DNA from 2 places in the Undibacterium sp. TJN19 genome. Region 1 is predicted to be linked to the other one. Evidence: riboswitches for the same ligand, from Rfam matches in the RefSeq annotation. Region 1 holds a riboswitch; the other holds the start of a gene.

Region 1 (5,088 bases):
GGCGTATCGTCAACGGCTACACTGGTGGCGTCGATGTTCAGGAAACACGATTGCTGGCAGTGAATGCAGATGGTTCACAAGTGCTCAATCTGATTAAACCAACCAGCATCAAAAGCAATTTCGTACCCCAGTTTCAAGATCGTGTGATCGATTTCTTCCCCGATGATGGCAAGCATGTGTTGATCATGTTGGCAGATCAGGAGAGAAGTAACGATCCGACGGTGTATTCGCTGGATCTGGAAAACGGATCGCGCCGGTCTGTTCAAAGTTCTCGCGAAAATTTTCGCCATTGGATGGTTGACAGGCAGCATCAAGTCCGTTTGGGGTTGTATCAGGATAAGCTGGATATTGAAGTGCATCTATGTGATCCCGATGGAAAAAATTGGCGCAAGCGCTGGGCATATAAAATTGATAGCAAGGAAAGAGTCACACCGATCGGTTTTGGAAAAGAGCCAAATCAGTTATATGTTCTCGCCGACCACCAAGGGCGTCGTGCCTTGTTCACGGTAGACCTGCGTGAAGAAAATGCAAAACCTAAATTGGTATTGGCTAATCCAAATGTAGATATTGCCGGTGAACTGGTTTATTCAGAGAAAACGGGAGAGGCAATAGGCTTGGCAGGAACAAGTATTGCAGGCAAGGCAGAAATCAATTATTGGGATCAGGACAGGCGTGAACTGGTGAAATTTATAGATGACGCGTTACCAAAACGCTTTAATTCTATCGTCACTATGAGCAGGGATGAAAATCGCTATATTGTGCATTCCAGTAACGCACAACAACCAGGAATCTTTTATCTTGGTGACGACAAAGCAAATACCTTGGAAGAGTTTTCACAGAATTACCCTGCACTGCCAGCAAAAGCGATGCTTGAACGAAAAAATATCAAGATCAAGGCCAATGATGGCGTGATGTTGCCTGCTTTTCTGAGCTTGCCGCAAACAGAAGCGACTAAAAATTTACCCGTCGTGTTACTGGTCAATATTGACAGGCAAGGGCATGATGAAGCTAATTTTGATATCTGGACGCAATTTTTAGTCAATCGCGGCTATGCGGTTGTGGAATTGCATACGCGTAATTCTGTTGGTAGTGATAGCAAATTGGTCTCGACAGGCAATGAACGTTCAGGACAGGTAATGCCGAATGACCTTGCCGATGTCACTAAATGGTTATTAGAAAAAAACATAGCAGATCCTGCGCGTATTTGCATCGTAGGTGCCAGTTATGGCGCTTATGCCGCCTTGATGGGCGCTGTCAAATCACCTGATATGTATCAATGTATTGTCAGTCTTGGAGGCGTTTCTGATCTGAATGAAATGGGCCAGGACAATGCCATGTATATTAATGGCAAGGCTTTGTTTGAAAATCAGGTAGGTACAAATGACAGAGAAAAATTAAAGGCTAATTCACCACGCTTCTTTGCAAAAGATATCAAATCTGCCATTCTGCTTGTACATGGTACGCAAGACAGAGCGGTTCGTATGGAACAAAGTATCATGATGGATGCCGCGCTCAATGAAGCGGGTCGACCCCATCAATTTTTAAAACTTGACGATGGCGATCATAATCTGAGTCTGTACGTCAATCGTTTGCAATTTTTAAGAGAGCTGGAAAATTTTCTGGCGAAAAATTTAAAACCGTAAAGTAACACGCGTTAGTAATCTTCTCATTTCCATGTACCTGATATGACCAAACTTTCCATCAACATCAACAAGATTGCCTTACTGCGTAATTCGCGCGGGCGTAATTACCCTGATGTACAGGCATTCGCCGCACGTTGTCTTGATCTGGGTGCTGATGGCATTACCCTGCATCCGCGTCAGGACCAAAGGCATGCGCGTTATTCGGATGTGGAAACCCTGGGAGCACTTTGCAAGGCACGCGGGGTAGAGTTGAATGTGGAAGGTTATCCTTCGCCGGATTTTATCGAAGTCGTTAAGCGCTTCCGTCCTGCGCAATGCACGCTGGTGCCAGATGCAGCCGACCAGCTGACTTCCGATCATGGTTGGGATGTGCACCAGGATGCTGCACTGTTAAAACCTGTGCTGGCAGAATTGAAGGCCCTGGATATACGCAGCAGCCTGTTTGTTGATTACGATAATCCAGATTTGGTGTTGGCAAAAGAACTGGGCGCTGACCGTGTCGAATTGTATACCGAGCCGTATGCAGAAAATTTTGGTACGCCACAAGGTGAACAGATATTCCAGGGTTTTCTTGCCGCCTGCAAACTGGCGCAACAAGCGGGCCTTGGCGTGAATGCGGGACACGATTTGAACCTGGACAACCTGGCCAAATTCCTCACGATACCTGACATTCTCGAAGTTTCCATCGGTCATGCTGTCATTGTGGAAAGCATAGAATCCGGAATTGTTTCCGTGCTGACAAAATATGCAGAAATATGCCGCTCGTGCTAATTTTTATGCATTTGGCAAGCAAAAATTAAATGCAAAAAACAGTGAAATCTGTCCTTGTATATGACAAATAATTGTTCTACATTGAGTTACGGTGCTGACAGACCACTGTTGCTGATGACTCTGTTTCAGGTTTACCGAGCATGAATTAGTAGTACCAGTAGTACCAGATGTTAAAAGGCAAACCATTCGAAAGGATGGGACGCAAAACTAAAGGGCCCTCGCAATATAACGCAGGGTAGCCAGATGCCGTGTCCGCCATGCGGATTTACGTTAAGAGGCAGGTCGCTCATGAACCATATTTCTATGGCGCTTCCCGGCGCTTCCAAAAAAATCCTGATTGGTGTTTTTGGCTTGTCTGAGTACGAGCTACGCCTGCTGCGTAGTGTGCTTAGCCTGACGATGGCCAGTGGTCGCAGGCATTCCTATTCCCTGTTTGATACCAGTCACGAAGCTGATCCGGATATTGTCATTCTTGACCCTGACAATGCACAGGCGAGGGCAGCCTTGCAGGATTTGATAGCGCAGCGCAATATTCCTGAACCTGCTACCGTATTCATCTCCAATGCTGGCAAGGTCACGCCTGGCAAACATCATCTGTTGCATCCGCTGGTACCTACAAAGATGCTGGCTTTGCTCGATCAGGTTGCTGATGAACTGGAAAAAATCAGGGTGCTTCCTGTGGCTGCCCGTGCTGATCAGTCGCAGCAAACCGCGCATGGGGCAACAAGCCCGGCAGTCGTGCAGGCACTGGTGCAAAAAAATGCACCTGCCTCGGTCTTGCAGACTGGCCACAGGGCCTTGATTATTGACGATAGCCCTACTGCCAGAATCAAGATTGATCTTGAACTGCGCACTATGAAAATCGCTGCGGACTGTGCAGAGACCGGCGAAGAAGCCTTGCTGATGCTGGAAAAAAAAGCCTACGATATTATCTTCCTTGACATTGTCATGCCAGGTGCGGATGGCTATGAAATTTGCAAGCTGATACGTCGTAACCCGCAGACAAAACGCACGCCGGTCGTCATGCTGACCAGCAAATCCTCGCCCTTTGACCGCATCCGCGGATCATTATCCGGCTGCAACAGCTATCTGACCAAACCGGTGGAACATTTGAAGTTTCGTGCCGTGGTTGAAAAGAGCCTGACCAGTAGTGAAGCCATCTTCGCCATGGATAAAACGCCAGGTCTGGCAATGGGTGCCTGAACGAAAATCAGGACGCTTGCGGCAACACAGTTCACATCATTTTCAACTATGCATTCATTTGAGCGCATAGGCATTCAGGCAAACCACATATCAGGAGCACATCATGAGCATGAAAAAAGCACTCGTTGTTGACGATTCCACGACTGAACTGGCAAATATCAAGGCCATACTGGCCGACGCCGGTTACCTGGTTGTCACCGCATCCAGCGGCAAGGATTCCCTGGAAAAAGCCAAGGCTGAAAAGCCCTCGATTATTTTTCTTGATATTGTCATGCCTGAGATGGATGGCTATGAAGCCTGCCGCAACCTGACCCAGGATCCGGCAACCAAGGATATTCCCATCGTCTTCGTCAGCAGCAAATCGCAGAAAGCCGACAAGATCTGGGGCCAGCTGCAAGGTGCCAAAGGCTATGTGGCCAAACCCTATACCGCTGATCAGATCATTGATCAGCTCAAGATAGCTGCCTGATCTTTCTACGCGGATACGCCATGAACCAGATGATAGAAACCGGTGCAGCGCCAGCAAAAGAATGGCTACCACCCAGCGTTGCGCTACAGCGCTTCACCCCGCCTGGTGATTTGCTGTGGACAGATGTTGCACCTGTGGTGGAAAGAAATCGTTATGGCTACCGCGTAGGTTCATTGAACCTGCTGGTGAAAGCAGAAGTGGGCAGCGAAGTGATACGTCCGCAGGCAATTGCCCCTTTGCCCGGCGCTGCGGCGTTCTTGCTTGGCCTGATCAATGTGCGTGGCAACCTTGTACCCATGTTTGACCTGGGTTTGATATTGGGTGGACGCAGGACGGAAATGAATGCAACAAAATTATTCCTGATACTGGACAAGGCAGAAAATGCGGTAGGCATGGTAATCGACAGTTACCCGCAACCACTTTCAGGCTTGCGTAGCGTCACCCAGCTGCCGCAATTGCCTGCGATGCTGGAAGTCCATGTATCTGCTGCCTACGTGAAAGATGAGCGTGTCTGGCTGGAATTCAATCATGAAAGCTTCTTCGAGAAACTCAGTCGTCATACGTGATGCAAACTGGTAGCTGAACATCGCAGCAAAGCTGGAATAAACGATGAAAATGATGCAAACGATGTCTTGATCAATGTTCTTTGTTGATGTATCCCTTGTGGAGAGCAAAATGAAATTACGTACTCCGAATATCGGTATCCGCCTCAGCCTTGGGTTTGCGGCTGTGCTGGTTCTGCTGGCCGTCACTGCCTGGCTGGCCATGTCCAATCTGAAAGTCATCAATGACGGTACTCACCGTATTGTGGACGGTAGCTATCCTAAAGTCGTGCTGGCTTACAAGATGCTAGGTAACGTCAATGCCAATGCACGTTCCATGCGTAATATGCTGTTGCTCAATGATCCGGCAGCGATCGAGAAAGAGCAGCAACTGATTTTGTCACGCAGGCAAAACCAGGACGCCAATATCACCGGTTTTGAAAAACTGATTGCCAGTGAA
Region 2 (5,088 bases), on a different contig from region 1:
TTTTTACAAAAACTCAATGACCCAGTCGTACAGCGCATGCTGATCGGCAACTGACGCTATTTCGTTTTATGGATACCAAATCTGTTTCGTCGTCTATTTACACAGGGCGTTTCGCCCCTTCGCCCACCGGCCCCTTGCACATGGGTTCTCTGGTGGCGGCCATGGCCAGTTATCTTGATGCCAAAGCACATGACGGTCTTTGGTTACTGCGGATTGAAGACCTGGATTTTGACCGCAACGTCAAAGGTGCTGCACAAGAAATTTTGAAATCACTGCAACGCTGTGGCATGAAAAATGATGGTGAAGTAAGCTGGCAAAGCCAGCGCCAGCATTTATATGAAGCCGCCATGCAGCAATTGGATACGCACGTGTATTCCTGCGCCTGTTCACGTAAAGAAATTGCCGACTCGCGCCTGCGCATGGGTGAAGCTGCGAGCCAGGTTTATCCCGGCACCTGCCGCAACGGCATTGCCGCAGGCAAAGCGCCGCGGGCCTGGCGTTTGCGCCTGCCAGAAATACCGCATGAAATCATACAATTCAACGACAGATACTGTGGTCTGCAAACCCAGGATATAACGGCCGAGGTGGGGGATTTTGTGTTGAAACGCGCTGACGGCTTCTGGGCCTATCAACTGGCCGTCGTCGTTGACGATGCAGCACAGGGTATCACTCATATCGTCCGGGGTGCCGATCTCATCGACTCAACAGCACGCCAGATTTTTTTGCAAAAACTATTGGGCTTGGCTACACCTGCGTATCTGCATGTACCGGTGGTACTCAATGAATATGGTGAAAAACTTTCCAAACAAACCGGGGCATTGGCATTTGATCGCGGTGACAATGATTTGTTGCGCGAAGCCTTGATACCGGCGGCAGATTTTCTGGAATTGAAACTTGAAGGAAATGCCAGCAGCATTGCGGCGTTCTGGGACAAAGCCATCATTGCCTGGAGAAATAAACTACATGTTATGCCAATTTGAAATCAGCTGAACGCATGCAGATATTTATTCACACATGGACTTAAAGCGTGTGGATAACATTTCAAAAAAACTTCAGGCAAATTTCAGCTGATACTGACAAGCAAACCAAGCCTGCCAGTATCAAAAAATTTTCTACAAAAATCGGCTTTCATGAAACAAAGATTTCATCGGCATCAATGACCATGTCCATAGTCATGTTCGTGGCCACGTTCCCTGTAATCACGGCGACCATCATGATCGCGATCAATTTCGCGGTAGTAGCCATCACGATAGCGTGGAACTACCCGATTGTTGTACCAGCTTTCCTGAACAAAATAGACCTGGCGGTTGCAGGCATCATAGCGGTAGCAATTTTTGTCCCAGCGGTTTCTATGCCCTGCTGGCACAACCAGATACAGTGGGGGTTGTACAACATCCACGCGCTGCACGATCCTGGGTTGGCGATACACCAGTTCAGGCTGGGGGAAATTACCTACATCAACATGCCCATAAAATCCGGGTTGTCCGAACTGAACTGATACATTCTGTGCCTGCGACTGCGCAGATATCAACAATGCGGCACAAGAAGTTACGCTGAACAAAACTTTTTTGAAGGTAATGTTTTTCATGGCTATTTCCGTTTCTTGAACGAGAAGCAAACAACTAAACAATTTCGCAATTTCACATCGGCGATCAAATTTCATGACCGTTGAGACTACAACGCCTCACATCAAATTCTGTTGACGCCAATGAAGCATAGTTTAATCATGCCATCTGCTGACAGTCAGTGTGTTAGCGAACTCAGGAAGTAGCCAGGGAAAGGGTAACGGGTGCTTAGATTTACTTGAAGTTGGCCGCCCACTGCTGCCCTTTGGCATCCAGTTCTGCGCGACGTTCTGCCGGCAATTTGACAGATAATTGTGCCAGGGTCGTACGGTGTGAAGCACAGGCAAATTTTTGATCACGCTTGCCAAATGTGCGTTTCATGACGCATTCAAGCTGATTGGCGCCACTGACATCTTCATAAGCGGTTTCTAGTGACTCCGGCAATACTGCCAGATAACGCAATACCAGTTGCGCAGACATACCGCGATAAGCCGGATCATTCGTCCCCGCCTGATGCATGTATCTGACCGCATCTTTCAAAGCAGAAAATGCCTCGGGGTATTTTTTAATATCAGTTATACCGGGATTTGAAGTCGTCTCACTGGCACCATCTGCACCGCTCATGGTCATCGTCCATTGTGATTTCTCGGCAATCTTCTCTTCCAGGCAAGCCAGACGATTATTCGCTTCTGCCGCCACCATTTTTGCAGCTTCAAAATTCCCTTCGTTTGCCAGTTTGCGGTTCTTGTTCAACCATGTCTGAAAATCAGCGCGTAAAGGTTTGGCAGTTAGCAGGCTGCAATCATCAAGATTGATATTTGCAGCATGCGAGACAGCGCAGACCAACAAGATGGAAAGAGACAAACCTGCTTTTAAAAATGGTGTACTTTTTTTCATGGATTATTTTTACGGTTTTAAAATTGCATGTATTTTGATAAATGATATAAATGAATTTTCTTTTATCATCAAACACGATCAAACGAAAATCGAATGACAGAGGCTATTTTTTTAATAGTCAATATTTTAACATTGTGGACAAACCTACCAAAAACTGCGCAAGGCAAACCAGGCCAGGCCGGTAAAGATTGGTCAAATCATTTACAGATTATTTCAACTGCCCCAGATTCATGCAACAGACATGCTAAAGCGGCATGCTTTCAACATTCCTTCACAATTGCGTCCTTCCCTTCCAAAGATTTTATTTCTATGCTGAAGACGTAATATTTTTCTGTACCACATTTGAGGGCAAACTCGTTGAAAAACGGGGACGCAAAGCTACCGGCCTAAAACGTGTCAACGTCATGGCGGCGGGGTTACCAATGCAGAACATTTCGGATTAATTTCTGACTATCTTGTCACCGGATCTGTTTTCATTGCGCGGTCAGCCCCTCTTTGCTTACTGGAGCGCCAGCGTGATGAACAAGAACCGCACACTTACTATTTCAACGACTCCTTCACACTGGCTGGCTTTTACCAGTTCAAGCGTGCTGCTTGCCATATTGTGCACAGCGGCCAGCGTTTTATTAAGTGCCTGCGGTGGCAGCACGGAAAAATCTGCCAGCCTGCAAACGCCTGCGGCCGTGCCTGCCCTCATCGCCACAGGAACCACCACGTTTGAGGTAACGGTTCCCGTATTGCCACCTGATGCAGGTGCAACAACTGTATTGCCTACTTTTCATCTGGCGCCGGTCTTGCTGGATGCACCAGCCGATATTGACGCTATAGACAATAAGCGTTCTGCGCGCATGCAAGCAAACAGGCAAACGATTCCGCGCGAATTGCAGGGCATGCGTTCACGTGGCTTGACTGTCGCTGCCATTCAGGCTGTGCCTCGTCAAAATCTGGCGCCAGCGCCCGTTGATACGGCAACACAAACCGGTCAGAATGCACAACCATTGGCCAGCTCCGGTTCTGTATCAACTTATACACCAGCACAGATCCGCACCGCCTATGGCTTGCCCACGCTGCCATCGAATGCAACCAATACGGCCTCGCTCACTGCAGCACAGGCTGCGCAACTCGGCGCCGGTCAGACCATCTATATCATTGATGCAATGCATGACCCTAACCTGCTTGCAGAACTGACCGCGTTCAATCAAAAATTTGGCCTGCCTGGCTGCGCCACAAAAACCATTGCAAGCACGGCCAGTCTGCCGCTGGCAGCAGCTGCCATGACAGGATGTGAAATTGCCGTGGTTTACAGCAGCACAAGTGGCACAATGACATCGTCAGCACCTGCTTATGACTCCGGCTGGGCAACAGAAATCACGTTGGATGTGCAGTGGTCACATGCAACGGCCCCTCTTGCAAGAATCATACTGATTGAAGCACCTGACGCTTCCATGAACAATCTCGTCGCTGCCATCAAACTGGCCAATGCCATGGGGCCAGGCGTGGTATCAATGAGCTTTGGCTCACATGAAGGCAGCTGGACATCCACGGTTGAATCTGCATTCACCACGGCAAAAATGACGTATGTGGCGTCGACGGGCGACTCCGGGGCGGGTGTGGACTGGCCATCAGTTTCACCGAATGTCATTGGCGTAGGTGGGACGACACTCAGCTACTCCGGCACAGGCGCACGCAGCGAAGTGGCCTGGGCGAGTACCGGTGGCGGCGTCAGCAGCTATACAGCGACGCCTGCTTACCAAAGCAATGCCGTACCAGGCCTGGGTACACCTGGTCACCGTGTGGTTGCCGATGTGGCCTTTAATGCCGACCCAAATTCTGGTCAATATGTCGCCGTCATCAAATCTGGTAGCAGCACAGTCAACTGGGTCAGCGCCGGCGGCACCAGCCTCGCTGCACCACAATGGGCAGGTATTTTCGCAGTTGCCAATGCCGTGCTCGCACAAAATTCAAAACCCGTACTGGCAGCGCCGCATTCTGTGTTGTATGGGAAAATAGCGACCGTTCCCGGCACCTACGCAAACGTCTTTGCAGATGTGACAAAAGGGACGGACGGCAGTTGCACCAACTGCTCAGCCAAAACCGGGTTTGACCCGCTGACAGGCCTGGGCACGCCCAATGTCAACAGCTTGCTGAGCACCATCAGCGGCATGGATATCACATCACCACCAGTCGTTAATTCTGCCAGCATCAGTGGCGTGGCCGGAACAGCTTTATCGTTTACCGTGTCGGCCAGTTCCAGCAACGCATTAAGCTACAGTCTCAGTGGTGCGCCACCAGGGATGATCATCAGCAGTGCTGGCATCGTCAACTGGGCGGCACCTGTCAGCGGTACGTATGCGGTCACCGTCACCGCGACCGATAGCAAAACCGGCCTGAGTGCCAAGGGCATTTATACCGTCAATATCGTAGCTGTTGCAGCACCCGTCGCACCAGTAGTGAGCCCAGCGACGATCAGCGGCAAGGCTGGCAGCACACTGAGTTTCAACATCAATGCTGTCGCCAGCAACACGCTGATTTATTCTCTCATCGGTGCACCAACCGGTATGACGGTCAGTAGCAACGGTGTCGTCAACTGGCCAAGTCCTGTAACGGGCAATTATGCCGTGACTGC

Evidence for each region. Region 1 has a riboswitch for cyclic di-GMP ahead of ACO0LH_RS24905 (response regulator). Riboswitches for the same ligand answer to the same signal wherever they lie in the genome.
Region 2: it holds a riboswitch for cyclic di-GMP, as region 1 does, so the genes downstream of both, ACO0LH_RS19385 (putative Ig domain-containing protein) here and ACO0LH_RS24905 (response regulator) in region 1, are expected to answer to the same signal.

What each region holds. Positions count from the first base shown of each region.
Region 1 is NZ_JBMPPL010000013.1:43,896-48,983, forward strand. It holds gene ACO0LH_RS24895 (alpha/beta hydrolase family protein) at 1-1,643, shown strand, start outside; gene ACO0LH_RS24900 (pyridoxine 5'-phosphate synthase) at 1,686-2,414, shown strand; cyclic di-GMP riboswitch class I at 2,581-2,665, shown strand; gene ACO0LH_RS24905 (response regulator) at 2,703-3,617, shown strand; gene ACO0LH_RS24910 (response regulator) at 3,721-4,086, shown strand; gene ACO0LH_RS24915 (chemotaxis protein CheW) at 4,107-4,652, shown strand; gene ACO0LH_RS24920 (methyl-accepting chemotaxis protein) at 4,762-5,088, shown strand, end outside.
Region 2 is NZ_JBMPPL010000007.1:234,529-239,616, reverse strand. It holds gene ACO0LH_RS19405 (LysR family transcriptional regulator) at 1-54, shown strand, start outside; gene gluQRS (tRNA glutamyl-Q(34) synthetase GluQRS) at 69-980, shown strand; gene ACO0LH_RS19395 (hypothetical protein) at 1,154-1,588, opposite strand; gene ACO0LH_RS19390 (hypothetical protein) at 1,800-2,462, opposite strand; cyclic di-GMP riboswitch class I at 2,800-2,886, shown strand; gene ACO0LH_RS19385 (putative Ig domain-containing protein) at 2,918-5,088, shown strand, end outside.